DNA from 2 places in the Pikeienuella sp. genome. Region 2 is predicted to be linked to the other one. Evidence: riboswitches for the same ligand, from Rfam matches in the RefSeq annotation. Region 2 holds a riboswitch; the other holds the start of a gene.

Region 1 (14,560 bases), on a different contig from region 2:
GATGTCATCATCAACGTCACCGCCGGCGGGCCGGGCGGGGCGACGGACAGCGTGACGAGCTTCATCTTCCGCGAATACCGGGACCGATCGAATGTCGGCTACGGGACGATGCTGGCGATGGTCTATCTCGTGCTCATCGTCGTCGCGATGACGATCCTGATGAAGGCGGCTGACCGGTGGATGAGGCCGAAAGGATGAGCGGGCAGATCTTCCATGACGGGGAGGCGGACCTCGCCCATCGCGCGAAATGGTGGACGGGGCGGGCGCTGATCTATGGCGCGCTCGCGCTCTGGGCCTTCATCTGCCTTTTCCCGATCTTCTGGACGCTGACGACCTCGTTCAAGACGGCGCCGGACGTGATGAAGGGCAACATCCTGCCCTGGTGGGATTTCCGGCCCGCCTGGCTCGGCTGGCGCTCGCTCGGCCTCTCGCCGGAGACGATCCTCGAGGAATCGACGGTGCGGGAGGAGTTCCTGAAGCGGTTCGTCAACTCGCTGATCACCTCCGTCTCGGCCTCCGTCCTCGCCGTGATCCTCGGGAGCCTCGCGGCCTATGGCCTTTCCCGCTTCGCCTACCGCTTCGGGCCGATGCGGAACGGGGACATCTCCTTCTTCTTCCTCTCGCAGCTCATCCTGCCGCCTGTCGTCCTCGCCCTGCCGTTCCTCGTGCTCTACCGGGAGCTCGGGATGCTCGACACGCGGATCGGGCTGATCCTGCTCTACACGCTCACCGTGCTCCCCATCGTCATCTGGATCATGCGGGACCAGTTCGCCGCGATCCCGACCGAGCTGGAGGAGGCGGCGCTGATGGACGGGCTCTCGATCTGGGGCGCCTTCGCGACGATCATCCTGCCCATCGCGCTGCCCGGCATGGTGGCGGCGCTGATCCTCAGCCTCGTTCTGACCTGGAACGAATATTTCTTCGCCGCGCTCCTCACCTCCACGCATGCGAACACGCTGCCCGTGATGGTGGCGAGCCAGACCGGGAGCCAGGGGATAAGCTGGTGGTCGATGGCGGCGCTCTCGGCCGCCTCCATCGCGCCGCTGATCCTCGTCGGCATCCTGCTCGAGCGGTTCATCATCCGGGGGATGGCGGCGGGGGCGGTGAAATAGGGGCGCGCGCTCACCCGATCTTCAGGTCTTCGCGATAGAAAGCATTTTTGATGATCGGAGAGGGAGCATATCGGGGAATATTTAACATCCGGTGTGCGAGCAGACGTGAAATACGCTTGTAATACGTTTGTAATACATTAATGGTCGTGAATATCCCATATAAATCATATGGTTGGCGGACAAGCCCGGAAGAACGAGCCTGCGCCGGGCCGCCCGCAACAGGGGAAACCGGTATTTTATCGTTACAGAGCAATAACTTGACCGGAAGGCAACACCCGCCCGGCAGCGTTCGCACCCTCTCCCGTCAGCCTTCGCCGCCCAAGGCCGCCGCAATCTCCTTCGTCCGCTCGTAGAGCGCGCGGAAGAGCGGGTATTGCGCCTCGTATTCCGGGCGGCGGACCGGGGCGATCTCCGCCTCGGACGGGTTCCAGTCCTCGATGTCCTCCGGCCGGGCGGCGCCGAGGGCGAGGGCGGCGAGGAAGGCGTCGCCATAGGCGGCGCCGAGGCTGATGCGGCGGAGCCGGTGGGGCAGGCCCGTCATGTCCGCCGTCGCCTGCAGCCAGACCCGGTTCTTCACCCCCCCGCCCACGGCGAAGACGGCTTCGGGCGCGGCGCCGGCCTCCGCATAGGTCTCCGTCACATGGCGGGTGGCGGCGGCGATCCCTTCCAGCGCCGCGCGATACATCTCCCCCCGCCCGTGCGTGAGGTCGAGCCCGAAGAAGGCGCCCTTCGCCTTCGGATCGTGGATCGGCGTCCGCTCGCCCGAGAAATAGGGGAGGCAAAGGAGCCCCCGCGCGCCGGGCGGCGCCGCCTCCGCCTCCGCGCCGAGGGCGGCGAAGGCGCTTTCCCGCGGCAGTTCGCGGGCGAAGGCGTCGCGGAACCAGTGCGTGAGCGTGCCGGATGTGGCGAGCCCCGCCATCGCCGCATGGCGCCCCGGGAAGAGCCAGGGCGCGTGCCAGAGCCGCGGGTCGGAGAGGCGCCGCTCCGTCACGAGGATGATGAAGATGGTCGAGCCCATCATCATCATCATCTCGCCCGGCGACCGCACGCCGACGCTGACCGCCTCCGCCGCCGCGTCGATCGTGCCGCAGGTGACGGGCGTTCCGGCGAGAAGGCCGGTTTCCGCAGCGGCGGCTTCCGTGACCCGGCCGGCGATCTCGTTCGACCACATGAGCCGGGGCAGCATCGCCGCGTCGCAGATGCCCTCAAGGTCCGTGCGCCAGCCCTGCGCCTCGATGTCGTAGAGCGGGGTGAAGTTGGCGGCGGTGTAATGGTCGATCACCGCCTCCCCGGTCAGCCGCAGGGTCAGGAAGCTCGTCGATGTCAGGATGCGCGCCGTCTTCGCCCAGAGTTCGGGGCGGTTGCGCCGGAGCCAGAGGATTTTCGGGCCGACCGATTGCGAGGTGAGCGCGTTGCCGCCGCGGGCGAGAACCTCGGCCTCGCCGATCTCCGCGTTCAGCGAAGCGATCTCCGCCGTTGCGCGCGTGTCGACGCCGTAGAGCACGCCGTTCATCAGAGGGGCGCCCGAAGCGTCCACCGGCGCCATGCAGGGGCCGATCGCGGAGACGGCGACGCCCGCGATGCGCCGCGCCTCGACCCCCTGCGCCAGCAGCGCGCGGGAGAGGAAGGCGAAATCCCCCCACCAATCCTCCTCCGGCCGGTGCTCGGCCCAGCCGGGGCGGGGGACGATCATCTCGTGCGGGCGCGCCGCCTGCGCCAGCACGCGGCCCGAAGCGTCCACGATCACGCCCTTCGATTCGAAGGTGCCGATGTCGATGCCGAGGAAGCAGTCCATCGCCCTAGCCCCGTTCCAGCCGGAAGCCCGGCCCGATCCGCGCCAGCGCCGAGGCGGTGAGCCGGACGAGCCCTTCGAGGTCCCCGAGGTCGCAGCATTCGACGGCGGAATGCGAATGGCGCATCGGGAAGCCGATATCGAGCGACGCGACGCCCTCCCCGACGATCTGCACATAGGAGAGATCGGTGAGGACGCCGACCTGCGCCGAGCGCTGGAGGCCGATCCCCTCCGCCTCCGCCGTTTCCTCGAAAAGGCGCACCAGCGCGGGATGCGGGATGACGCCGTTCAGCGTGCCGCGGCCGTGGAAGGAATAGAGGCTCATCCCCGGCCCGGCGCCGAGCCGCATCTCCCCGCGGTCAACCATGTCCGGCGTGTCGGAGGCGAGCATGAGGTCGATCTGGATCGCGATGTCCGGCCGCAGCGCCTGCGCGGCGACGACGGCGCCGCGGAGGTTGAACTCCTCCTGCACGGAAAAGACGAGATGGGTGGTCGGCCCGCTCGCCCGCGCCGCGAGGAGCCGGGCGAGGGCGAGGAGCGCGGCGCAGCCCGCGCGGTCGTCCACCGAGGGGCCGGCGATCCGGTCCCCCGCGAGCTCCATGACGGAGGGCCGGTAGATCACCGGCGTTCCGATCCGCACCCCGGCTTCCTCCACCGCCGCCTTCGAGCCGTGGCCCGTGTCGATGAGGATTTCGGGCGCGGTGAGGACGCGGTATTTCTCCTCCGGCCCGGTCGCGTGATGGGCCTTGTTCATCACGATCCCCGGCACGTCCCGCCCCTCCCCGACGCAGAGGAGGACGGGCTGCGCCGCCATCGCCCGTTCGGAGACGCCGCCCATCCGCTCGACCCGGATCAGCCCGTCCGTCTCGATCCGCCGGACGAAGAAGCCGATCTGGTCCATATGCGCGAAGACCATGACGGAGGGCGCCGCCTCATCCCCCGCGAAGGTGGCGACGACATTGCCGAGCCGGTCGACCCGGCTCTCCACGCCCGCCTCGCCCAGCTTCGCGCGGATCAGCGCGGCGACCCGCTCCTCGTGGCCCGAGAGGCCGGGCGTGAGCATAAGGGCCTTGAGGTCGTCCCGCAGGCCTTCGCGCATCACCGGCCCCCGCGGGCGGCGCGGGCGCGGGCCATGAAGTCCGCCGCCCGCTCCGGGTCCACCGCGCTCCAGGTGTCGCCGCCGACCTTGAGCGCGGAGCCGACGACGCAGCCGTCCGCCACGCGGAGGACGTCGGCCACCGTTTCGTGCTTCACGCCGGTATTGGCGAGGACGGGCGTTTTCGGCAGGACGCGCTTGACCGCTTCGAGATCGGAAAGCGCCGCCGCCTCCCCGGTGATCTGGCCGGAGACGAGCACCGCGTCCGGGATCGAGGAGAAGACGGCGGAGCGCGCCCGGTCCGGCAGGGGCCGCCGGTCCATGCTGTCCGCGAATTCGGCGGAGACGTTGAAGAGCGTCGCGAGATCCCCCCGCCCGAGCCGGGCGCGGTAGCGCATCGCTGCGCCGGCGTCGGGGGACCAGAGGCCCATGTCGCTCGCATAGGTTCCTGTGAAGATCTCCCGCACGAAGGCGGCGCCGGTCGCGGCGGCGAGCGCCATCGTCGCCATCGGGTCCCAGAGGACGTTGACGCCGAAGGGGAGGGCGATCTCCCCCCGCAGCCGACCGATGACATAGGCCATCGTCGCGGTCGAGGCCGGGTCGACCTTCAGCTCGTAGGGCCGGTCGTTCTCGTTCCCGAACATCACGGCGTCGAACCCCGCCGCCTGCAGCGCGGCGAGGTCGCGCCGCGCGCCCTCCACGAGGCCTTCGAGCCCCGCCTCGGCATCATGGAGCGGCGCGCCCGGCAGGGCGCCGAGATGGACCATCGCGATCACGGGCTTGCCGGGCCCGAAGACCCGCGTGAAGTTCCCCATCCCTCCCCCCGATCTTCCATCGCCGGGCGCGAAGGGGATGCGCCGGGCCTTGTTTCACACTAGCATGTTAGCCGTCACGGAGGCGGACATGCAATTGAAGACAAGGCGCTGGGACCGGCGCGGCGACGGCGGCCTGAGCTTCACAGAGCTCGGCTTCGGCACCGCGCCGCTCGGCAATCTCTATCGCCCGGTTCCCGAGCCGGAGGCGGAGGCGACGCTGGACGCGGCCTGGGAGGCGGGCGTCCGCTATTTCGACACGGCGCCGCTCTATGGCTTCGGGCTCGCGGAGACGCGGCTCAACCGCTTCCTGCGCGGCAAGCGGCGGGACGATTATGTCCTTTCCACCAAGGTCGGCCGCCTTCTGCGCCCCTGCGCGAAGGGAGAGGAGCGGGACGGGATCGGCAAGTTCTTCGACACGCCGGCGCGCAAGGAGGTTTACGACTACGGGCATGACGGCGTGCTCCGCTCCTTCGAGCATTCGCTGGAGCGGCTGGGGGCGGACCGGGTGGACATCCTCTTCGTCCATGACATCGACATGCGGAACCAGGGTGGGCAGGCGGCGCTCGACGCCCGGCTCGCGGAGTTCATGGCCGGCGGCTACAAGGCGCTTCTCCGCCTTCGGGACGAAGGGGTCATCCGCGCCATCGGCGCCGGGGTGAACGAATGGGAGCCCTGCCAGTGGCTCGCGGAGCGGGGGGATTTCGACCTCTTCCTCCTCGCCGGGCGATACACCTTGCTGGAGCAAGAGGCGCTGGCGAGCTTCCTGCCGATGGCGGAGGCGCGGGGAATCGGGATCGTGCTCGGCGGGCCCTACAATTCCGGCATTCTCGCCACCGGGCCGAAGCCGGGCGCCTTCTACGACTACGCGCCCGCGCCGCAGCCGATCCTCGACCGCGTCGCGCGGATCGAGGCGGTGTGCGCCCGGCATGGCGTGCGGCTGGCGGAGGCCGCGTTCCGGTTCCCGCTTCTCCACCCGGCGGTCGTCTCCGTCATCCCCGGCGGGGCCAGCCCGGCGGAGATGGCGGCGAACGCCCGCGCCGCCTCCGCTGCGATCCCGCCCGCGCTCTGGGCCGAGTTGAAGGCCGAGGGGCTGATGCGCGAAGACGCGCCGACCGGAGGCGCGGCATGAGGATCGACGCGCACCAGCATTTCTGGAACCCGGGCCGCGGCGATTACGGCTGGATGCCGGAGGACGAGCCGATCCTCTTCCGGCCTTACGGGCCCGAAGACCTCCTCCCCGCGCTGGAGGCGGCTGGGGTGGAGGGGACGGTGCTTGTTCAGGCCGCGCCGACCGTCGAGGAGACGGAATACATGCTCGGCATCGCGGACGCCGCGCCCTTCGTCCGCGGCGTCGTCGGCTGGGTGGATTTCGAGCGGGCGGACCACGAAGCCGTGCTGAAGCGCCTCGCCGGGCATCCGAAGTTCAGGGGCGTGCGCCCGATGATCCAGGACCTGCCGGACGACAAATGGATGCACCGGGACGACGTGCAATGGGGCTATCGCGCCGTCATCGAGCATGACCTGACCTTCGACGCGCTCGGCTTTCCCCGCCATCTCGCGCCCTTCCTCGCGCTCCTGAAGCGGTATCCGGAGATGCGGGTCGTGATCGACCATTGCATGAAGCCCGACATCGCGAACCACTCGCCCGAACGCTTCGCGCATTGGGCGGAGGGCATGGCGCGGCTCGCCGGGGAGACGGGGGCGTTCTGCAAGTTCTCCGCCCTCGTCACCGAGGCGAAGCCGGGCTGGACTGTCGAGGACCTTCGTCCCTACGCCGCGCATGTCCTCTCCGTCTTCGGGCCGGAGCGGGTGATGTGGGGGTCGGACTGGCCGGTCTGCCGGCTTCGGGCGGAATATGGCGAGTGGCGCGCGGCGGCGGAGGCGCTGACGGCGCATCTTTCCGCGCCGGACCGCGCGCGGGTCTTCGGCGGGACGGCGGCGGCGTTCTACAGGCTCTGACCGGCGAGGGCGGCCGCCGCCTCCGGCGCGGGCGCCGCGCCCGAGACGAAGAGCGCGGCGGCGGCCTGCCCGAAGCGCGCGGCCTCCGCGAGCGGCGCGCCTCCATGGAGCCGGGCGGCGAGGGCGCCGACGAACATGTCCCCCGCGCCGTGGCTCGACTTCGCGCTTACGGGAAAGGCGGGCGAGGCGGCCACGGCCCCCTCCGCGGCGAGCATGAGCCCCGCCGCGCCGAGGGTGACGATCACGGCGCCCGGCCCCTCGGCGGCGAGGGCGCGGGCCGCGGCCTCGGGAGCCGCCCCGGCGCCCGCCATGTCTTCCGCCTCCACCCGGTTGACCACGAGGATGTCCGTGACAGCCCGGAGCGCGGGGGAGAGCGGGCGGGCCGGCGCTGCGTTCAGGAGCACGCGCGCGCCCATCGCGCGGGCGCGCCGGGCGAGGGCGAGGTTCGCTTCCTCCGGTATCTCGTTCTGGAGGAGGAGGAGGCGGAGGCCGGCGGGCGGCTCGATCTCCGCCGGGTCGATCCTGAGATTGGCGCCTGAGACGATGACCGCGCCATAGCCGCCCGGCTCCTCGATCGCGACGCTCATGCCCGAGGCGCCCGGATCGCGCGCGACGCGGGAGGCGTCCACCCCCGCGGCGACGAGCCCGGCGAGGAGGCGCTCCCCCCATCCGTCCGCCCCGATACGGCCGGCGAAGGCTGTGGGCGCGCCCATGAGCGCGGCGGCGCGGGCCTGGTTGCCGCCCTTGCCGCCCTCCACCTCCCGCACCGCGCCGCCCGCCACCGTCTCGTCCAGCCGCGGCAGGCGGGGGGCGGAGACGACGATGTCGAGATGGAGGGCGCCGCAGACGAGGATGGTCACGGTTCCGGCCCGTAGAGCGCCTCGGCCACGATGCGGAGGCTCGCCGGCGCGTCCTGCGCCGCGATGGCGGCGGCGAGGCGCGCATCGCCCTCCAGCCGCGCGGCGATGCGGCGCATCCGCTCCGCCATCGCCACATTCGCCGCCGCCTCGGCGCAGGGGTCGGCGCCGCCGTGATCGGGGAAGGTGTCGAAATAGATCGCGCCGGAATAGCCGATGCGTCGAAGCTCGACGAAAAGCTCCAGCGTCTGCACGGGATGGACGGAGGCGACCATCAGCCCGTCATCCCGCTTCCCGTAGCCGTCGTTCAGATGGACGCCGAGAAGCCGCGAATGGCGGGCGACGAGGCGCGCGGCGTGGGCCGGCAATTCGTCCGCATAGAGCACATGCGCGAAATCGAGCGTGACGCCGAGATTGGGCGCCCCGGCCTCCTTCACCGCCAGAAGCGTCGTTCCGATATCGGGCATGAGCGAATAGGCGCGGGGCTCGTTCGGCTTGTATTCGATGGCGAGGTCGAGGGCCGGGTCATGCGCGGCGAGGCGCCGGAGGGCGTCGATCGCATCGTCCCACATCCGCCCGTAATCGCCCTGGAACGAGTAATCCACGCCGTCCTGCCCCATCCAGAGCGTCATCAGCCGCCCGCCCATCTCCGCCAGCGCGTCGAGCCCGCGGCGCGTGAGGTCGATGGCCGCCTCCCGCACCGTCCGGTCCGGGTTGGTGAAGGCGCCGAGGCGGAGCGCCGGGTCCGCGCCGTAGCGCATGGCGAGGCCGTTGAGCGCCAGCCCCTCCCGCGCCAGCAGGGCGGCGGCCTCGGCGGGCGCGTGATCCGCGAAATGGTCGGGATAGTTCAGGTCCGCCGCGTCGATTCCCTCCACAGAGGCGGCGCGGGCCAGCATCTCGGCGAGGCCGGGACGGCCCTGAAGGCCGATCCGGAAGGCGTTGAGCCGGGCGGCGTAAAGCGGCTTCGGCTCGGGCGGGGCTGTCATGTCTGTCTCCGGCTCATTCGGGCGCGAAGAGGCCCGGATCGGTTTCGGCGAGGCGTTCGAGCTGCGCGAGGAGCTGGCCGAGATGCGCGCGCGTCGCCGCCTCCGCCGCCTCCGGGTCCCGCGCTTCGAGCGCGGCGAGGATGGCGCGGTGCTCCGCGATCGTCGCCTCCGCGCGCCCCGGCGCCGGCAGCATCATCCGCCGCGCCCGGTCCACGTTCACCCAGGCGGAGCGGGTGAGGGGGACGAGCCGGCGGAAGCCGGTGAAGGAAAGGATCAGCTCGTGCATCGCCGCATCCTCGGCGAAGAAGCCCGAAAGGTCCCCGTCCGCCACCAGAAGCTCCTGAAGGCGCAGGACGCGGCGCAGCTCCGTCAGCTGCGCCTCCGTCGCGGCGGCGGCGACGCGGCGGATGGCGGCGACCTCCAGCGCCTCGCGGAGGAACGCGCCCTCCCTTATGTCGGCAAGGGAGAAGCGGGCGACATAGGTTCCGGCCTGCGGCGCGACGACGACGAGCCCCTCCCCGGCCAGTTTCGCGATGGCCTCCGAGACCGGGCTGCGGGAGACGCCGAGGCGGGCGCAAAGCTCGGCCTTCCGCAGCGTCTCCCCCGGCGCGAGCGCGAGGGTCAGGATCGCCTCGCGAAGCGTGGCGTGGACGCGCTGCCCGAGCGAGCCCGCGAAGGCGGAAAGCGGCCGGATCGCGGGCGCTTCCGCGCCGCCCTCCGGTTCTCTCTCCAGCGCGCTTGGCATGCTAACATGCTAGCCGCGGCCCCGCCGCTGTCAACGACCGGGCTCAGGCGGGAGCCGCGCGGCCCCAGTCCGCCGGGACCCAGTTGGAGACGCCGCCGCGCTGGTTCGCCTCCGCCTGGCGGCGATATTCGAGCCGGGCGAGCTGGTCCCTGTGCACCTCGTCCGGCCCGTCCGCGAGCCGCAGCAGGCGGGCGGTGGCGTAGGCGTTCGCCATGCCGAAATCGTTGCTCGTGCCGCCGCCGCCAAAGGCCTGGATCGCCCAGTCCGTGACCTGGCAGGCCATGTTCGGGACCGCGACCTTGATCATCGCGATCTCGGCCTTAGCCGCCTTGTTCCCGACCGTATCCATCATGTGCGCGGCGCGGAGGGTGAGGAGGCGGGCCTGCTCGATCAAGATCCGCGCCTCGGCCACCCGCTCCCGCGTCACGGACTGTTCGGAGACGGGCTTGCCGAAGGCGACGCGCTGGGAGGTGCGGAGGCACATCTTCGCCAGCGCGCGCTCCGCCAGCCCGATGAGCCGCATGCAATGGTGGATGCGCCCCGGCCCGAGCCGGCCCTGCGCGATCTCGAAGCCGCGCCCCTCACCCAGCAGCATGTTGGAGGCGGGCACGCGGACATTCTCGAACACCACCTCCGCCGCCCGGTCCGGCACGCCGTAGAAGCCGAAGATCGGCAGGGCGCGCGTCACCGTCACGCCCGGCGTCGCCTTCGGGACGAGGATCATGGATTGCTGGCTGTAGGTGGGGGCGGCCGGGTCCGTCTTCCCCATGAAGATGATGATCTCGCAGCGCGGGTCGGTCGCCCCGGTCGTATACCATTTCCGGCCATTGATGACGTATTCGTCCCCGTCCCGCACGATCGCGCTCTCGATGTTGCGGGCGTCGGAGGAGGCGACGTCCGGCTCCGTCATCGCGAAGGCGGAGCGGATTTCGCCGGCCAGAAGCGGCTTCAGCCAGCGCTCCTGCTGTTCCTTCGTGCCGTAGCGGGCGAGCACCTCCATGTTGCCGGTGTCGGGCGCCGAGCAGTTGAAAAGCTCGGGCGCGAGCGGGGAACGGCCCATGATCTCGCAGAGCGGGGCGTATTCGAGATTGGTCAGGCCCGGCCCATGTTCCGATTCCGGCAGGAAGAGGTTCCAGAGACCGGCTTCGCGCGCCAGCGGCTTCAGCGCCTCGACGACGGGGAGGACGGCCCAGGGGCCGAGTTCCTCCGCCTCCCGCGCATGGCGGGCCTCGTTCGGGTAGACATGGGCCTCCATGAAGTCCAGCAGGCGGGCTTCCAGCGCCTCGGTGCGGGGGGATTTCTCCGGGATCATCGCGCATCCTCCTTTTTTCGGCGATGCTCTGCCCGTGGCGCCCGGTCCGCAAGAGCGCGGGAGGGCCCGGATTGACGCACCCCGCCGCCTGCCCTAGCTTCGGCCTCGCCTCGGGGTGCGGCGAAGGCCGCTGAGATGCGCAAGCGAACCCGATGAACCTGAACCGGATCATGCCGGCGTAGGGAAGGCGTGGCGATCATCCCGTCCCGAACCTCCTTGCGCCGCAGCGAATGGAGGATTCCTTGAAGACCATGAATCTCGCCGCTGCGGCTTTTGCACTCGCCCTTGCGGGCGGAGCGGCCGCTCAGGAAAAGCTCGTCGTCTACACCTATGACAGCTTCGTCACCGAATGGGGCCCCGCCCCGAAGATCGAGGCGAATTTCGAGGCGATATGCGGCTGCGACCTCGAAATCGTCGCGGCGGGGGACGGCGCCGCGCTCCTCGGTCGCGTGCAGCTCGAAGGCGCGGGGACGGAGGCGGACATCGTGCTCGGCCTCGATTCCAACCTCGTCGCCGCCGCGGCGGAGACCGGGCTTTTCGCGCCGCACGGGCTCACGCCGGAGACGGACACGCCGGGCGGCTGGGCCGACCCTCTGTTCCTGCCCTATGACTGGGGCTGGTTCGCCTTCGTCCATGACAAGACCCGGCTCCCGGAGGCGCCGACGAGCTTCGAGGCGCTGATCGCGGCGCCGGAGGAGGTGACCATTGTGATCCAGGACCCGCGCTCCTCCTCCCCCGGCCTCGGCCTCCTCCTCTGGGTGAAGGCCGCCTACGGGGACCGGGCGCCGGAAATCTGGGAGGCGCTCGCGCCCCGCATCGTCACCGTGACGAAGGGCTGGTGGGAGGCCTATTCGATGTTCCTCGAAGGGGAGGCGATGATGGCGCTCTCCTACACCACCTCGCCCGCCTATCACGCCATCGCGGAGGGGGACGACACGAAGGCCGCCGCGATGTTCGAGGAGGGGCACTACATGCAGGTCGAGGTCGCGGGCGTGCTGAAGGGGACAGACCAGCCGGAGCTTGCCGCGCGCTTCATGGCCTTCATGCTTGAGGAAGGCTTCCAGTCCGTCATCCCGGAAACCAACTGGATGTATCCGGCGAAGACGCCGCCGGGCGGCCTGCCCGAAGGCTTCGCCGCGCTGCCGGTTCCGGCGAAGACGCTGGCCTTCCCGCCCGAGGAAGCCCGAACGATGCGGGAGGAGGCGCTGGCCGAATGGCTGGAGGCGCTGAGCCGGTGATCGCGGCCGCGCGCCCCCCGGCCGGGCCGCTCGTCTGGCTGGCGGGGGGCGCGGCGCTCGCCCTCGTCCTCGCGCTCACGCTCGGAGCGGTGGCGCTCGTCGCGCTGCGGGCGGAGGGGGCGGGGGCGCTGACTGCGCCCGATCTCCGGGCGCTGCGCTTCACCGCCTGGCAGGCCTTCCTCTCCGCCGCGCTTTCGGTTCTGCTCGCCATCCCGCTCGCGCGGGCGCTGGCGCGGCGGCGCTTTCCGGGGCGGGGGGCGCTCGTGAGCCTTCTGGGCGCGCCGTTCCTCCTGCCGGTCATCGTCGCCATTCTGGGCGTCATCGCGATCTGGGGGCGTTCGGGATGGGTGAATGACGGGCTCGGGGCGCTCGGGGCGCCGCGGATCGACGTCTACGGACTGCCGGGCGTGCTGCTCGCCCATGTCTTCTTCAACCTGCCGCTGGCGACGCGGCTGATCCTGCAGGGCTACGCCGAGATTCCGGCGGAGCGCTGGCGCCTCGCCGCGCAGCTCGGGATCGAGGGGCGCGCGCTCTTCCGCCTGCTCGAAGCGCCGATGCTGCGCGCGGTGGCGCCGGGGGCTTTCGCGCTCGTCTTCCTGATCTGCGCCACCAGCTTCGCCGTCGCCCTCGCGCTCGGCGGCGGGCCGCGGGCGACGACGCTGGAGCTGGCGATCTACCAGGCGATGCGGTTCGATTTCGACCTCGGGCGGGCGGCGCTGCTGGCGGCGTTGCAATTCGCGCTCTGCCTCGGCCTCGCGCTCCTCGCCGCCGGGCTTTCCGCGCCCGCGGCCTTCGGGCCGGGCTTCGGCGCGGCGCCGGAGCGGTGGGACGGGCGGGGCGGGATGGCCCGCGCGGCGGATGCGGCGCTGATCGGGCTCGGCGCGGTCTTTCTCCTTTCGCCGCTCCTCGCCGCATTCCTCCACGGGATTCCGGGGCTCGGTTCGATGGGCGCGGGCGTATGGGCGGCGGCGGGGCGGTCGCTGATCGTGGCGCTTGTGGCGGCGGCGCTTTCGCTCTCGCTTGCGGGGGCGCTGGCCGGGCTCATCGTCGCGCTCGAAGCGCGATGGGCGGCGGCGGGTCGGCTGGCGGAGGCGCTTGGGCTCCTGACGCTCGCCGTCTCTCCCTTCGTCGCCGGGGTCGCGCTCTTTCTCGCGCTCCGGCCCTTCATATCGCCGGTCTCGGCCGCGCTGCCGCTCGTCGCCTTCGTCAACGCGCTGATGGCGCTGCCCTTCGCGCTGCGGCTCCTGCTGCCGCCGCTCCGGGAGGCGGCGCGGGACTACGGGCCGCTCGCCGCCTCGCTCGGCATGGGGGCGGGTGCGCGGCTCCGGCTCGTCTGGCTGCCGCGGCTCCGCCGGCCGCTCGGCTTCGCGGGCGGGGTGGCGGCGGCCCTGGCGATGGGGGATCTCGGGGTCGTCGCGCTCTTTTCCGCGCCGGGGGCGCCGACGCTGCCGCTCTACATGTACGGCCTGATCTCTGCGCACCGGCTGGAGGCGGCCGGGGGAGTCGCGCTCCTCCTCGCCGGGCTCAGCTTCGGGCTTTTCGCGGCCTTCGACGCATGGGGGCGCGCCCGTGATCCGGCTTGAGGGCGCCGAGGCGCGGCGGGGCGCGTTCCGGCTCCGCGCCGATTTCGCGCTCGCTCGCGGCGCGCATCTGACGCTCATCGGCCCCTCGGGCGGGGGCAAGAGCACGCTCCTGAACCTCGTCGCCGGCTTTGTCCCCCTCTCGGCGGGGCGGCTTCTTCTCGACGGGCGGGAGATGGGGCGGGCGGCGCCGGCGGAGCGGCCCGTCACGATGCTCTTTCAGGAGCACAACCTCTTTCCCCATCTCGACGCCGCGGCGAATGTCGGGCTGGGCGTCCATCCCGGCCTCCGGCTATCCGCGGCGGACCGGGCGCGCGTCTCCGCCGCATTGGCGGAGGTCGGGCTCGAAGGGCTCGGCCCCCGGATGCCGGCGGACCTTTCGGGCGGGCAGCGCCAGCGCGTCGCCATCGCCCGCGCCCTGCTGCGGGACCGGCCGATCCTGCTGCTGGACGAGCCCTTCGCCGCGCTCGGCCCGGCGATGCGGGCGGAGATGCTGGGGCTCGTCGCCGCGCTCAGGGAGGGGCGGGGCATGACGGTCGTCATGTCCACGCATGACCCGGACGAGGCGCGGCGCGCGGGCGGGCTCGCTTCCTTCGTGGTGGAGGGAGAGGTTTCGGGCCCCGCGCCGGTCTCCGCCCTGCTGGACGCGCCGCCGCCCGCGCTCGCCGCCTATCTCGGCGCTCAGGAAATCGCGCGGAGCGCCGCCATCAGGCCGGCGACGTAGCCGCGGGTCTTCGCGTCCACGAGCCGGCCTTCGGCGAAGAGGCCCTCGGACCCGTTCGATCCGACATGGACCTGCGGCGCGGCGAGCACGCGGCAGTCGAACGGCGTGAGGCAATGCCGGAGCGAGAATTGCGAGAGCTGCCCGCCCGCCGCGCCCGCGGTGGCGGACATGATGGCGACGGGCTTGCCCTTCAGCGGGCCGGGGCTGAAGCGGCTCTGCCAGTCCAGCGCGTTCTTCAGCGCGCCGGAGAGGTTCTTGTTGTATTCGGGCGTGGAGATCACCACCCCGTCCGCCGCGCGGATCGCCTCGACGAAGGCGAGGACCTTCGGCGGATAGCCCGCATC
Region 2 (14,560 bases):
ATCGTGATCCGCCCGCCAATATTCGACTGGACCTGCCCGAGCCCCCAATCAGGCCGGGCCCGGCTGCGAACGATGGCGCCAGGCTCATAGGGCGCGGATCGGCTCATCGGGCTCAGACCTCTCTTCCGGAGGCGGCGCGATGAGCGACGAACTCGCCGTCGCCGGCCTCGTCGCCTCGCGCATCTGCCACGATCTCATAAGCCCGGTTGGCGCGATCGGCAACGGTCTGGAATTGCTGGGCCCGGGCGGCGGCCATGAGGACGTCATCGACCTCATCGCCGATTGCGCCGGCGCGGCGAGCGCGACGCTCCAGTTCCTGCGACTCGCCTTCGGCGCGCGGGACCCGGCCGAAGCGATCGGGCGCGGGGAGCTGGAGGCGGCGGCCGCCGCCCATTTCTCCCGGCGGAAGGTGACGCTGGACTGGTCGGCGGCCCCCGGCTCGCTCCGTTTCGCGGAGGGGCGGCCGCTTCTGCTCCTCGCGCTCGCCGCCGCCTCCGCGCTGCCGCGGGGCGGCGTGCTGACCCTTGCGCGGGCGGACGCCACGCCGCTCGCCCTCGAATGGCGCGCCTCTGGCGCCTCCGTTTCGCTCTCCCCGCGGATCACGGCGCTGATCGACGCGCGGCCCGCCGTGGGCGAGGTTGCGCCGGGGGAAGCGCATCTCCTGCTTCTCTGGATGCTCGCGGAGAGCGCAGGCGCGCGGCTCTGGCGCCGGGAGGCGGATGCGGCCTTCGGCGTGAGCTGAACCCCGTCCGCGCTCAACGCGGACTCGACGGGCGCGCGCGGCTTCGGCATCTTCCCGCCACACTCGGCGAAGAAGGAACCAAGCCATGCGCGCCTATTCCCTGCTCGACCTCGCGCCGATTCCCGAGGGCGCGGCGGCGGCGGATGCGCTCCGCAACAGCCTTGAGCTCGCCCGGATGGCGGAAGAGAGCGGCTATCGGCGGTTCTGGCTCGCCGAACATCACAACATGCCTGGCATCGCCAGCGCGGCCACCGCGGTGGTCATCGGCCATGTCGCGGCGGGGACGAAGACGATCCGGGTCGGCGCCGGGGGCGTGATGCTGCCGAACCATGCGCCGCTGGTGATCGCGGAGCAGTTCGGCACGCTCGCTGCGCTCTTCCCGGGGCGGATCGACCTCGGCCTCGGCCGCGCGCCGGGGACGGACATGCTGACCGCCCGCGCGCTGCGCCGGCACCTCGCCGGGCCGGAGGATTTCCCCTCCGACGTGGCGGAGCTGATCGGCTATCTCGGCGCGCCGCGGGATGGGGCGCGCATCCGGGCGGTGCCAGGCGAGGGCTCGAACGTGCCGGTCTGGATTCTCGGCTCCAGCCTCTACGGCGCGGAATTCGCCGCGCATTTCGGTCTGCCATACGCCTTCGCCTCGCATTTCGCGCCGTTCGCGCTCGAAGAGGCGCTGACGCTTTATCGCGCGCGATTCCGGCCCTCGGCGCATCTGGCGAAGCCCTACGCCATCATGGCCGTAGGCGCGACTTTGGCGGAGACGGACGAGGAGGCGCGTTATCTCCGCTCTTCCCAGATACTCGGCTTCGCCAATCTCCGGATGGGGCGGCCCGGCCCCCTGCCCCGCCCCGTCGAGGACCTGTCCGCCCATCTGCCGCCCGAGGCGATCGCGCAGGCGGAGGCCGCCTTCTCCTGCGCCGCGGTAGGCTCGCCGGCGACGGCGCGGCGGCGCTTCGCGGAACTCGCCTCCCGCTATCGGCCGGACGAGATCATGGTCACCGGCATGATCCATGACCACGCGCTGCGCCTACGCTCCTTCGCCCTTGCGGCGGAGGCGCTGGCCGGGCTCGTCGACGAGGCGGCAGCCGCATGAAGAAGATGGTGTTCCTGCTGAACGGGCCGAACCTCAACCTCCTTGGCAAGCGCCAGCCCGAAATATACGGGCGGGAGACGCTGGCGGATGTCGAGGCGGCGGCGGCGGCGATGGCGGGCGAACTTGGCCTCGGGCTCACCGCCTATCAGTCGAACCATGAGGGGGCGCTGGTGGACCTCATCCACCGGGCGCGGGAGGAGGCGGCGGCGATCGTCATCAACCCCGGCGCCTACAGCCATACGTCGGTGGCCATTCTCGACGCGCTCAACGCCTTCGAGGGCGTGGTGATGGAGGTGCACATCTCCAACATCCACAAGCGGGAGAGCTTCCGCCACCACTCCTTCGTCTCGGCGCGGGCGGATGGGGTGATCGCCGGCTGCGGGACGGAGGGGTATCTCCTCGCGCTGCGGCGGATCGGGTCGCTGCTTCGCGGCTGAAGGGTCTGGCGCGAATCGACGGGCGCAGCATATAAGAACATAACAGGAACCATTACCGGGTCGCCATGCCGAAGAGCCGTCCAGGGGAGCGGATGCCCGGCGCGCGTTCCTTCGTCGATCTCTTCGCCCGGACGTGAATGCGCAACCTTGGGACAAAGCAGCATTCCGCCGGAAGCCGGCCGGCGCGCCCCAACCGCGATCGCCCGTGAACCATGCCCCCGCGCCGCCGCATCCTCTCGCTCTGGCTGCCGCATTTCGCGGCGGAATGGCGGCTGCGCCGGAGCGGCGCGGGGGCGGACGGGCCGGCCTTCGCCCTGGTGGAGGAGATCTCCGGGGCGCTCCGGCTCGCCTCGGTCAACCGCGCGGCGGCGGCGTCCGGGCTCGGCGCCGGCATGATGCTGACGGATGCGCGGGCGATCCAGCCCGATCTCCTGACCCGCCCGGCAGCGCCGGAGCGGGAGGCGGCGGCGCTCGCCGGCCTCGCGCGCTGGGCGGGACGCTGGAGCCCCCTCGTCGCCGCGGAGCCGCCGGGGCCGTGGACGGGCCTCGCGCTCGACATCGCGGGGGCGGCGCATCTGTTCGGCGGGGAGGCGGAGACGCTGACGGAGGCGCTGGAAGCGCTCTCCGATCTCGGGTTCACGGCGCGGGGCGCGGTGGCGGATACGCGCGGCGCGGCCTGGGCGCTCGCACGCCATGCGGCGGGGGCGAGGCCCGGCGGCGCGCCGGGCGGGGATGCGGTGGCGGCGGATGCGCGGGCGACGCGGGTGCGGAGCCCGCGCCGCCCGCGCCCGCCCGCGGCGCCGCCCGCGCCGCCGGCGCCGCCGCTCGTCGTCCCCGTCGGCGGCGCGCGGGCGGCGCTTGCGCCGCTGCCGGTCGCCGCCTTGCGCCTGCCGGAGGCGGTGACGGAGCGGCTGATGCGGCTCGGGCTCCGGCGGATCGAGGAGCTGACGCTCACGCCCCGCGCCGGGCTCGCCCGCCGCTTCGGCGCGGAACTCGTGCTCCGGCTCGACCAGGCGCTGGGCCATGCGCCGGAGCCGATCTCCCCCCTCCGGGCGGAGCCGCCGCTTTCCGCCCGGATCAGCTTCCCCGAGCCGATCGGCCTCGTCGCGGATGTCGAGGCGGCGGCGCTCCGGCTTGCGGAGCGCGTCTCCGCCCGGCTGACGGAGCGGGGGCTGGGGGCGCGCCGGCTCCGCTTCTCGCTCCGGCTCGCGGAAGGGGGGTGGGCGACGGCGGAGATCGGGCTCGCCCGGCCGGGGCGGGACCCGGCGCGCCTCCTCGCCCTCCTCGCGCCGAAGATCGCGGCGATGGAGACCGGTTTTGGCGCGGACGCGGCGCGCCTCGCCGTCACGGAGGCGGAGCCCTTCGACGGCGGGTCGCGTCGCGGCCATTTCGAGGCGCTGGCCGAGGCGGAGGCGCGGCGTGACGCCGGCGGGGGGGAGGATTTCGCCGATCTCCTGACGCGGATCGGCGCGCGGATCGGGCTCGAGCGGCTCACGCGCCCCCTGCCGGCGGAGAGCCACATCCCGGAAAAGGGCTGGATCATCGCACAGGCGGCCTATGCCGCGCCGCCCGAGGGCGGCTGGCCGGACCGGGGGCGCATCCGCCCGCTCGCGCTCTTCCCGCCCGAACCCATGAGTGCGGAAGGCTCCGCCCGGCCGCCCGCCCGGTTCCGCTGGCGCGGCCGGACCTGGAGCCTCGCCCATGCCGAGGGGCCGGAGCGGATCGCACCGGAATGGTGGCTCGACGACCCGGCCTGGCGCTCCGGCCCGCGGGATTACTGGCGGGCGGAGACGGAATGCGGCCGCCGGCTCTGGCTCTTCGAGGCGCTGGGGGCGGAGCGGCGGGGGGAATGGTTCGCGCAAGGCGAGTTCGCCTGAGGCCCCGCCCCTCGACAATCCGCGCCGCATCCGCCCTTCTGTCGGCCTGAGGACGAGGAGGGCGCGATGGACGAGACGCGGATCGAGGATTGGGACGACGCCTACGCCAATGGCGCCCATATCGCCGGGGCCGCGGACTATCCGCCGCGCTGGGCCGCGGCGGCGGCTTCGTTCCGGGAGGCGCTGGGAGCGCGGGCCGAACTCGACCTCGCCTATGGGCCGGGTGAGCGGCAGAGGCTCGACCTCTTTCATCCCGAAGGCGCGGCCGAGGGGCTCGTCGTTTTCATCCACGGCGGCTATTGGCGGGCCTTCGACAAGTCCACCTGGTCATGGCTCGCGGGCGGGCCGCTGGCGCGGGGATGGGCAGTCGCCATGCCCTCCTACACGCTCGCGCCCGATGCGCGACTCTCGGCGATCACGCAGGAGATCGGGCGCGCCGTCGCCTTCGCCGCGCGGCGCGTTCCTGGCCCGCTGCGGCTGACCGGGCATTCGGCGGGCGGGCATCTCGCGGCGCGGATGATCGCGGAGGGCGGGCCGCTCCCGGCCGACGTTCTGGCGCGGGTCGCGCGCGTCGTCTCCATCTCGGGCGTGCATGACCTGCGGCCGCTCCTCCGCACGGCGATGAACGCCGACCTCCGGCTCGACGCCCGGGAGGCGGCGGCGGAAAGCCCCGCGCTCCTCTCCCCCGTTCCGGGCGCGCGGCTCCTCTGCGTCGCGGGGGCGGAGGAGCGGCCGGAATTCCGCCGGCAGAACGCCCTCCTCGCCAACATCTGGGCCGGGCTCGGCGCGGCGACGGCGGCGGAGGAGATCCCGGGCCGGCACCATTTCGACGTGATCGACGGGCTGGCGGAGCCGAGGAGCCGGCTGGTGGAGGGGCTGCTCGGTTGAGCCGCGCGAAGGGATGCGCACATTGCGCAGGGGGGCCATGTATCTGATTATAAATAGAAATCAGAAATAGCGGTTTGCGCGCCGAAGCGCGCCCGCCGCCTGACCGGAGGCCCTACCCCTTCGGCGCGAGCCTGAGCCCCAAATCCCTGAGCTGCTCGTTCGTCGGCGCGGCGGGGGCACCCATCATCAGGTCCTCGGCGCGCTGGTTCATCGGGAACATGATGACCTCGCGGATGTTCTCCGCATCCGCGAGCAGCATCACCATCCGGTCGATGCCGGGCGCGATGCCGCCATGCGGCGGCGCGCCGTAGCGGAAGGCGTCGATCATGCCGCCGAAATGCTCGTCCACGAAGGTCTTGTCATGGCCGACGATCTCGAAGGCGCGATACATGATTTCGGGCTTGTGGTTCCGGATCGCGCCGGAGGAAAGCTCCACGCCGTTGCAGACGATGTCATACTGGTAGCCGAGCACGTCCAGCGGGTCCGCCGCGTTCAGGGCTTCGAGGCCGCCCTGCGGCATGGAGAAGGGGTTGTGCGAGAAGTCGAGCTTCCCCGTCTCCGGGTCGCGCTCGTACATCGGGAAATCGACGATCCAGCAGAACCTGAACTCGTTCTTCCAGTCCCCGTTCGGCTGAAGCTCGGCCCAGATCACGTTGCGCGCCTTGCCCGCGACATCGACGAACTTCGCCGGGTCGCCGCCGAGGAAGAAGGCGGCGTCCCCCGCTTTCAGGCCAAGCTGGAGGCGCAGCGCTTCGGTCCGCTCCGGGCCGATGTTCTTCGCGAGGGGGCCCGCGCCTTCGAGCGCGCCCGCCTCCTCCCGCCAGAAGATATACCCCATCCCCGGCAGGCCCTGCTTCTGCGCCCAGGCGTTCATCCGGTCGCAGAAGGCGCGGGAGCCGCCGCCCGGCGCGGGGATGGCGCGGATCTCCATGCCGGGGTTCTCCAGCATGGAGGCGAAGACCTTGAAACCGGAGCCGGCGAAATGCTCGCTCACCACCTGCATCTCGATCGGGTTGCGAAGGTCCGGCTTGTCCGAGCCGTATTTCAGCATGGACTCGCGATAGGGAATGCGGGGGAATTCCTTCGTGACGGGGCGGTCGCCGCCGAATTCCTCGAAGACGCCCCGCATCAGGGGCTCGATGGCCTGGAACACATCCTCCTGCTCGACGAAGCTCATTTCGAGGTCGAGCTGGTAGAACTCGCCGGGGCTCCGGTCCGCCCGCGGGTCCTCGTCCCGGAAGCAGGGGGCGATCTGGAAATAGCGGTCGAAGCCCGCGACCATGATGAGCTGCTTGAACTGTTGCGGCGCCTGCGGCAGCGCGTAGAACTTGCCGGGATGGAGGCGGGAGGGGACGAGGAAATCCCGCGCGCCCTCGGGCGAGGAGGCGGTCAGGATCGGCGTCTGGTATTCCATGAAGCCGAGATCGGTCATCCGCCGGCGGATCGAGGCGATGACCTTCGAGCGGAGGATGATGGACTGGTGCAGCCTGTCCCGCCTCAGGTCGAGGAAGCGGTATTTGAGGCGCGTCTCCTCGGGGTAGTCCAGCTCGCCGAAGACGGGGAGCGGCAGTTCCTCCGCCTCGGAGAGGACTTCAAGCTCGCGCGCGAAGACCTCGATCTCCCCGGTCGGGATCTTCGGGTTCACGAGTTCGGGCGCGCGGGCCTTCACCACGCCGTCGATGCGGATCACCCATTCGGCGCGCACGCGCTCGACATCCCGGAAGGCCGGGCTGTCTGCATCCGCGATGATCTGGGTGACGCCGTAATGGTCCCGCAGGTCGATGAAGAGCACGCCGCCATGATCCCGCACGCGGTGCACCCAGCCGGCGAGGCGGACGGTCTCGCCCACATGGGCGGCGCCGAGGGCGGCGCAGGTATGGCTGCGATAGCGGTGCATCTTCGTCTCCCGGAAAGGCAGGGGCGGAGAAACGACAGGGCGGCGGTCAAGTCAAGGAGCGGGGGGAGGGCGCGGAGCCGTGACGCCTTGAGGTCGCTCTCAAGTGGCGCTCGGTCAACATTCGGCTCCACGGCCTCGATCAGCGGCCTTCCGGGGGAAGGCCGCAGAGGCCGTCGCCCGGAGACGTAAGCCGAAGGGCGAGGGGCGCCAAGCCGCCGCGTCGGTCAAAGATCCGATCGTGACCGCCGCGGCGGGCGCGGGCGGATCAGCCGCGTGTCTGATCCGCCGGGCGCTCCTGATGACGATCCGCAACCTGATGGCAGGCGGCGCGGCGATGGGGACCCGAATGCGCCCCCGCCCTACCCCGCCGCGCCGTGGTAGAAATAGATGCCGAGCCCGAAGGTGAAGAGGATCTGCCCCGCCAGCGAATGGATGACCCAGGCGAGGCCGAGCGAGCCGTTCCGGAGATAGGCCCACCCCATGACGGCCCCGCCGATCCCCGTCATCACGATGGTCACCCAATGGCCGAAGAAGAGATGGCCGAGCGCGAAGGCCGCGCCGTTCGCCGCGATGGCGGCCCATTTCGAGGGAAAGAGCGCGCCATAGCGCTCGAAGAAGAGCGAGCGGTAGATCAGCTCCTGCGGCAGGGCGGAGAGAAGCGGATAAAGCGCCATGATCGCGAGCCAGAGCCCTGTGTTCCAGGTCGGCAGCGAGAGGAAGCGCTGCGGCGCCGCCTGCATGATCACGGCGTAGCTGACCGCCGCGGTGGCGGCGGAGAAGAGCAGGATCAGCCGCCATTCGCCGAGAACGGGCCCCTGCAGGAGCTTCCGCCAGCGCCAGGCGGGCGAAAAATGGAGGAGCAGGCAGGCCAGCCCGGCTAGACCGAGCAGGACGGGAAAGAGCGGGTAGAGCCCGAAGGTCGCCGCCATCAGGAGCGGCAGACCGACGAACAAGGCGATGAACTCCGCCCAGAGACGGGCCCTTGATGGGGCGGCGGCGAAGGCTGTCGCGTCGGTCATGGAGCCGAGAATGGCGCGGCGCGACGCCCGGTCAAGCGCCGCGCCCGGCCCGTCACCCTTCGGTGAGCGGCGTGATGACGATCTCGACCCGCCGGTTCAGCGCGCGGCCCGATTCCGTCTCGTTCGAGGCGACGGGCTGATCCTCCCCGCGCCCGAAGGCGGCGATGCGCGCCGGCAGAACGCCGCGGCGGGACATGAAGTCCGCCACCGTGTCGGCGCGGCGCTGGCTCAGGTCCTGATTGTAGGCGGCGGAGCCCACGCTGTCGGTATGGCCGACCACGTCGATCAGGCTGCTCTCATATTGCGCCAGCGTGCGGGAGACGCGGGTGAGCGGCTCGACGAATTGCGGCTGGATCTCGGCCCGGTCGAAGGCGAAGGTGACGCCTGCCGGCAGGTTCACGCGGATTTCCTCCCCGGTGTTGGTGACGGTCGCGCCCGTGCCTTCGAGGTTGCGCTCGAGCTCGCGCTGCTGCGCGTCGAGCTGGGCGCCCACGGCGGCGCCGGCGACAGTGCCGATGCCCGCGCCGATCAGGGCGCCGCGCCGGTCCCCGATCAGCCCGCCGACGACGGCGCCGCCGACCGCGCCGAGGATCGCCCCGGCGCCGGTTCGCTGGCCCACCGTCCCGTCAGGCTGGCACGCGGCCAGGAGCCCCACAGCGGCCAGAGCGGCCACGCATCTCGTCATCATTTCTATTCCTCCAATGCAGGCCTGCGCCCCTTCGGACGCGGGTCGCCGACATCATACGCGAAAGCGGCGAAATTCCGGCGCTCCGATCAGAACTCCGCGAGCCCCGGCGCTATAAGGAAGAAGGCGAGCGCCGTCGCCCAGTTGAGCGCGACGGAGAGCGCGAACTGGCCGGTGCGGAGATAGGCCCAGCTGAGCGCCGCGCCGGTCGCCGCGCCGAAAGCGGCGAAACCGCAGCCACAGCCCATTGCGGCCCAGAGCGCCGCCCCGGCCGCCGCCGAGAAAAGGATGGCGCCGCGCTCCGAGGCGAAGAGCCTGCCGTAGCGACGGAAGAAGAGCGCCCGGCAGAAGAGTTCCAGCGGCAGGGCGACGAGGACCGGGTAGAGGAGAAGCCGCAGCGCCATCTCGGGTTCGGGGCTGAAGAGGGACCCGGGCGCTAAGACGAGGCCGAGCGCCAGCGCGGCTGCGGCGAAGCTGGCGGTCAGCCCCGCGAAGAGCGGCCATTCGGACAGCGCGTCGCGCGGCAGGAGGTCGGCCCAGAGGAAATTGCGGGACATCGAGAGGAGGATGACCGAAGTCCACAGAATCGCGGAGAGCAGGAACGGGGCCGCCGCCGCGCCCGCGAGGAAGAAGACGAGACCTGGCATCAGGAGGAACACCGCCACGCCCTCCGCGAGGAGCGTGTGCGCCCCCCTGGCCCTGCGCCCGCCACGGGACAGCAGCGCCGAAGCATCCGCCACAGGCGACGCGGAAAGGGCGCTCTCAGCCTTATGACCAGTCCCGTACTGCGCCATTCTTCCACCCAAGCCAACGAAGCTGCGCCACACAGGACGCACGCTGCGCAGCCGCCATAGGCCCGCTTATGACCACCACATGTTGAGGAAGTCCTTCGGCCCCACGCCACCCCCCCCACACACCGCATATACAATCCATGATCCTCAGGATACAGGTAAAAATGACTGAACCGTGACCAAAAGGCGGACAATGGCGGGCGACTATCGGATGATCGTTGAACAGGGCGAGCTCGACTCGCTCTGCGGGGAGATGGCCGGGACCGACTATGTGACGATCGACACGGAGTTCATGCGCGAGCGGACCTACTGGCCGCAGCTTTGCCTCGTGCAGATCGCGCGGCCACTCGACGCGGACGGGGCCGAGAACGCCGCGCTGATCGACCCGCTCGCAGGGCTCGACCTCGCTCCGCTCTTCGACCTGATGCGGAACCCGGGAGTGCTCAAGGTCTTTCACGCCGCGCGGCAGGACATCGAGATCTTCGTCAACCTCATGGGCGAGGTGCCGGCCCCGATCTTCGACACGCAGATCGCGGCGATGGTCTGCGGCTATGGCGACCAGGCGGGCTACGAGACGCTGGTGCGGAGCCTTGCCGGCGCCTCGCTCGACAAGTCCTCCCGCTTCACCGACTGGGCGCGCCGGCCGCTTTCGGAAAAGCAGCTGGTCTATGCCGCGGGGGACGTGACGCACCTGCGGGTGATCTATGAGAAGCTTTCCGCGCAACTTGCGGATACCGGGCGAACCGCCTGGGTCTCGACGGAGATGGAGGCGCTCAGGGCGCGGGAGACCTATGTCACCGAGCCGGAGGCCGCCTGGGAGCGAATCAAGACCCGCTCTACCGACGCGCGCTTTCTCGGCGTCGTTCGCGCGCTCGCCGAATGGCGGGAGCGGCTGGCGCAGGAGCGGGACCAGCCGCGGGGGCGCATCCTGAAGGACGAGGCGATCCTCGAAATTGCGGCGAGCCGCCCGACGACGCGGGACAAGCTGCTCGAATCCCGCGCGCTCCAGCGGGAAGGGCGGCGGCCCGAGATCCTCGACCAGATCCTCGAAGCCGTCGCCGCCGGGCAGGCGCAGCCGCTTCGCCTCCCCCCCGCGCCGGACCGGCCGAAGCAGAAACCGGGCGGGCAGGCGCTGGCGGAGCTCCTGCGCGTCCTTCTGAAGGCGAAGGCGGACGATCTCGGCGTCGCGCAGCGTCTCATCGCCTCCTCCGCCGAGCTGGACGAACTCGCCCATGCGGAGGAGCCGGAGGTGAAGGCGCTCGAAGGCTGGCGGCGCGAGGCATTCGGGGAGGACGCGCTGCGGCTGAAGCGGGGGGAGATCGCGCTCTCCGCCGGGCCGCGCGGGGTGAAGATCGTCTCGCTCGACCGTTGATCGCACGGGTTGCGCCGCCGGGCGCGGCGTGTCACGAAGACATCGCGACAGGGGCGTCCGGGCGACCGGGCTGAGAAGCACCCTTTGAACCTGAACCGGATCATGCCGGCGGAGGAAGTCGCGGCGACCGCCGGCTCTCCTCGCCCGCGCATCCGCCGCCCCCCTCCGCCAAAGGAGGGACGATGGAGATCGGAAAGAGGCTGGAGGCGATGCGGCGCGCGGGCCCGCTCGTCCACAACATCACGAATTATGTGGCGATGCAGCGAATGGCGGACATCCTGCTCGCCGCCGGGGCCGCGCCGGCGATGATCCATGCACGCGAGGAGGCGGCGGAGTTCGCCCGCATCGCCTCCGCGCTCACCGTCAACATAGGCACGCTTTCGCCCGAATGGACGGCGGCGATGGCGGAGGCTGCGGGCGCGGCGCGGGGCGCCGGCCGCCCATGGGTTCTCGACCCTGTGGCGGCGGGCGCGACCGCCTATCGCCGCGAGGTCTCCGCCCGCCTTGTCGCGCTCAAGCCGGACGCAGTGAAGGGCAACGCCTCCGAGATACTCGCCCTCGCCGGCGCGGGCGGGGCCGGGCGCGGCGTTGAGGCGGGTGACGATGTTGCGGCGGCGGAGGACGCGGCGCGGGCGCTGGCGCGCCTGACGGGCGGGATCGTCGCCGTGACCGGCCCGGTGGATTTCGTGACGGACGGGGCGCGCGCCTTCCGGATCGCGAACGGCGATGCGGTGATGACCCGCGTCACGGCGATCGGCTGCGCCTTGACCGGGGTGGTCGCCGCCTTCCTCGCGGGCGAAGGCGACCGGCTCGAAGCCGCGGCCGCCGCGCTCGCCTATTATGGCGTCGCAGGGGAGCGAGCGGCGGCGGCGGCGGCGGGGCCGGGCGATTTCGCGCAGCGCTTCCCTGACGCGCTTTTCGCGCTGGACGGCGCCGCGCTCGACCGCTTGGCGAAGGTGGAGCCGGCATGAGGCCCGCGCCGGACTACACCCTGATGTATGTCACTGACCCGGACGCGCCCGGCGGCCTGATCGAGACGGCGCTCGCCGCCGCGAGGGGCGGGGCCGGGATCGTCCAGCTTCGCGACAAGCGGAGCGGGGACATGGCGCTGGCGGAGGCGGCGCGCGCGCTCGTCGCCGCGCTTGCGCCCCTCGGCGCGCCGCTGATCGTCAATGACCGGATCGGCGTCGCCGCCGCCTCGGGCGCCGCGGGCGTGCATCTCGGCCAGGGAGACGAATGCCCGGCGAAGGCGCGGGCGCTGCTCGGCCCTTCGGCGCTGATCGGCCTCTCGGTCGAGACGCCGGCCCATGCGGCGGACGCCGATCCGGCGGCGGACTATCTCGGCGCCGGCCCCCTCCGCGCGACGGCGACGAAGCGGGATGCGGCCGCGCCGCTCGGCCTCGAAGGCGTCGCGGAGACGATCCGCCTCGCGCGGCGGCCCGTCGTCGTCATCGGCGGGGTCGTCGCGGCGGATGCGCCGGGGTTGAAGGCGGCGGGGGCCGCGGGCCTCGCCGTCGTCTCCGCCATCGCCGCTTCGCCAGAGCCGGAAACGGCGGCGCGGGGGCTCATCGAGGCATGGAGGCGCGCATGATCCCCAACATCCTCTCCATCGCCGGCTCCGACCCTTCGGGCGGCGCCGGGATACAGGCCGACATCAAGGCGATCTCCGCCTCGGGCGGCTATGCGATGGCGGCGCTGACCGCCCTGACGGCGCAGAACACGCAAGGCGTGACCGGCGTTCACCTCATCCCGCCCGGCTTCGTCGCGGAGCAGATCGACGCGGTGTTCGCGGATGTGGAGGTGCACGCCGTAAAGATCGGGATGATCGCGACGGCGGAAATCGCCGAGGCGGTCGCGGAGGCGCTGGCGCGCTGGCGGCCCGCGCATGTCGTGCTCGACCCGGTGATGGTGGCGAAGGGCGGCGCGCGGCTGCTCGACCCGGAGGCGGCGGAGACGCTGCGCCGCCGCCTCCTTCCGTTCGCGGACATCGTCACGCCGAACCTGCCCGAGGCTGCGGCGCTGACCGGCATGCCGGAGGCCCGGAGCGCGGAAGAGATGCCGGCGGTCGCGGCGGCGCTCCGTGCGCGCGGCGCGCGAGGCGTCCTCCTGAAAGGCGGCCATCTCGAGGGCGCCGCCTCGCCCGATCTCCTGCTGACCGCTGCGGGCGAGACCTGGCTGCCGGGCGCGCGCGTCGAGACTCGGAACACGCATGGCACGGGATGCAGCCTTTCAGCCGCCCTCGCCGCCGAGCTCGCGAAGGGCGCGCCGCCGGAAGAGGCGGCGCGGCGGGCGAAGGTCTTCGTCGCGGCCGCCATCGCGGCGGCGGGAAGGCTCTCCGTCGGCTCCGGGGTGGGGCCGATCCACCATTTTCACCAGATGGAGACAGACCGATGAGCGATTTCGGCTCCCCCCTTTTCGCCCGGCTCCGCGAGGAGGCGCGCGCCGACTGGGACGCCTATGTGGACCATGAGTTCGTCCGCGCGCTCGGGCGCGGCGACCTGCCGGAGGCGGCCTTCCTCCGCTATCTGCGGCAGGATTATCTCTTCCTCGTCCAGTTTGCGCGCGCCTGGTCCCTCCTCGCCTTCAAGGCGGGGGATGCGGAGACGATGCGGGAGGCGGCGCGCGTCTCCCTCGCCCTGGTCGAGACGGAGCTGGAGCTCCATGTCGCGCTCTGCGCCGAGGAGGGGATAGACCGCGCGGCGCTCGCCGGGGGGCGGGAGGCGCCGTGGACGGTGGCCTATACCCGTTACGTGATCGATGCGGGGCTGGCGGGGGACGAGCTCGACCTCATCGTCGCGCTCACGCCCTGCGTGCTCGGCTATGCGGAGATCGGGCGAAAGCTCGCCGCCGGGCCGCGGCCGGCGGACCGGCGCTTCGCGGCCTGGATCGACGCCTATGCCGGGCCGGACTACGGCGAGGCCGCGGCGCGGGACGCACGGCTGCTCGAACGGGCGGCGGCGCGGCGGATCGGGCCGGCGACGGAGGATTCGGCGCGCTGGCCGGCGCTCGCAGCGCTCTTCGCGGAGGCATGCCGGCTGGAGGCCGCTTTCTGGGAAGGCGCGCTCGGCGCGGAGCGCTAGAACCGCCCCTCGATTGAGTCGCGGGAGGACCAGACGCGAACGCCCCGCGCGCCGCGCAGCATCGCGACCGGCATCGTCACGTCCGCCCGCATCCGCCTTGCGGATTCGGGCGCGCCGGCGAGCGCCGCCGCATCCGCCGGCGGGCGCACGAGGAAATCGTATTCGTAGAAGCCGTCCGCCGCCGGGCGCCCTTCATAGCGGATGCGCAGCTCAGGCTGATAATGCCCGGCGCCGGGCGCGAGGCCGAAGGCGGTCAGCACGTAGCCGTCATAGAGACGGCCGAGCTCCAGCGTCTCGATCCGGTCAACCGCCACCTTGGCGGGAAGCGCGGCAAGCCGCTCCGCCTCCGCCTTCTCGGGGTCGAAGATCGGCCCCATGTCGCAGGCCGAAAGCGCGAGGGCGGCGAAGAGCGCCGCGACGATGAGCCTGATCCGCGTCATGGTTCCTCCCTGCCCCGCATCACGAAGCCGGAATAGCCGGAAAGGCTCCGCCGCGCAAAGGCCGCTTCTGGACGCGCCGGCCCGCGCCGCCTATGTGCCCCCGGAGGGAGGACTGCGGATGAGCGCCGAGACTTTCGACGACGTGGCGGAGACCTTCGCCTTTCTTGACGATTGGGAGGATCGCTATCGCTATGTCATCGACCTCGGGCGGGAGATGCCGGCGATGGACGACACGCTGA

The links. A riboswitch is a leader RNA that binds a small molecule or an ion and turns the genes downstream of it on or off. The one in region 2 is predicted to bind thiamine pyrophosphate.
Region 1: it holds a riboswitch for thiamine pyrophosphate, as region 2 does, so the genes downstream of both, thiB (thiamine ABC transporter substrate binding subunit) here and thiM (hydroxyethylthiazole kinase) in region 2, are expected to answer to the same signal.

Annotation. Positions count from the first base shown of each region.
Region 1 is NZ_JBKAGV010000017.1:160,647-175,206, forward strand. It holds gene ACE37J_RS17290 (carbohydrate ABC transporter permease) at 1-198, shown strand, start outside; gene ACE37J_RS17295 (carbohydrate ABC transporter permease) at 195-1,112, shown strand; gene ACE37J_RS17300 (FGGY-family carbohydrate kinase) at 1,417-2,907, opposite strand; gene ACE37J_RS17305 (M42 family metallopeptidase) at 2,912-4,003, opposite strand; gene ACE37J_RS17310 (BtpA/SgcQ family protein) at 4,003-4,815, opposite strand; gene ACE37J_RS17315 (aldo/keto reductase) at 4,904-5,944, shown strand; gene ACE37J_RS17320 (amidohydrolase family protein) at 5,941-6,774, shown strand; gene ACE37J_RS17325 (PfkB family carbohydrate kinase) at 6,762-7,634, opposite strand; gene ACE37J_RS17330 (TIM barrel protein) at 7,631-8,617, opposite strand; gene ACE37J_RS17335 (GntR family transcriptional regulator) at 8,631-9,362, opposite strand; gene ACE37J_RS17340 (acyl-CoA dehydrogenase family protein) at 9,406-10,674, opposite strand; TPP riboswitch at 10,776-10,876, shown strand; gene thiB (thiamine ABC transporter substrate binding subunit) at 10,926-11,912, shown strand; gene ACE37J_RS17350 (thiamine/thiamine pyrophosphate ABC transporter permease ThiP) at 11,888-13,495, shown strand; gene ACE37J_RS17355 (ATP-binding cassette domain-containing protein) at 13,482-14,216, shown strand; gene ACE37J_RS17360 (NADPH-dependent FMN reductase) at 14,174-14,560, opposite strand, start outside.
Region 2 is NZ_JBKAGV010000011.1:132,225-146,784, reverse strand. It holds gene ACE37J_RS10125 (DUF3553 domain-containing protein) at 1-107, opposite strand, end outside; gene ACE37J_RS10120 (histidine phosphotransferase family protein) at 140-742, shown strand; gene ACE37J_RS10115 (LLM class flavin-dependent oxidoreductase) at 828-1,835, shown strand; gene aroQ (type II 3-dehydroquinate dehydratase) at 1,832-2,272, shown strand; gene ACE37J_RS10105 (Y-family DNA polymerase) at 2,485-4,149, shown strand; gene ACE37J_RS10100 (alpha/beta hydrolase) at 4,216-5,037, shown strand; gene aspS (aspartate--tRNA ligase) at 5,150-6,934, opposite strand; gene ACE37J_RS10090 (CPBP family intramembrane glutamic endopeptidase) at 7,294-7,953, opposite strand; gene ACE37J_RS10085 (OmpA family protein) at 8,006-8,638, opposite strand; gene ACE37J_RS10080 (type II CAAX prenyl endopeptidase Rce1 family protein) at 8,728-9,378, opposite strand; gene rnd (ribonuclease D) at 9,605-10,801, shown strand; TPP riboswitch at 10,841-10,935, shown strand; gene thiM (hydroxyethylthiazole kinase) at 10,984-11,772, shown strand; gene thiE (thiamine phosphate synthase) at 11,769-12,392, shown strand; gene thiD (bifunctional hydroxymethylpyrimidine kinase/phosphomethylpyrimidine kinase) at 12,389-13,195, shown strand; gene ACE37J_RS10055 (TenA family protein) at 13,192-13,881, shown strand; gene ACE37J_RS10050 (hypothetical protein) at 13,878-14,321, opposite strand; gene ACE37J_RS10045 (SufE family protein) at 14,440-14,560, shown strand, end outside.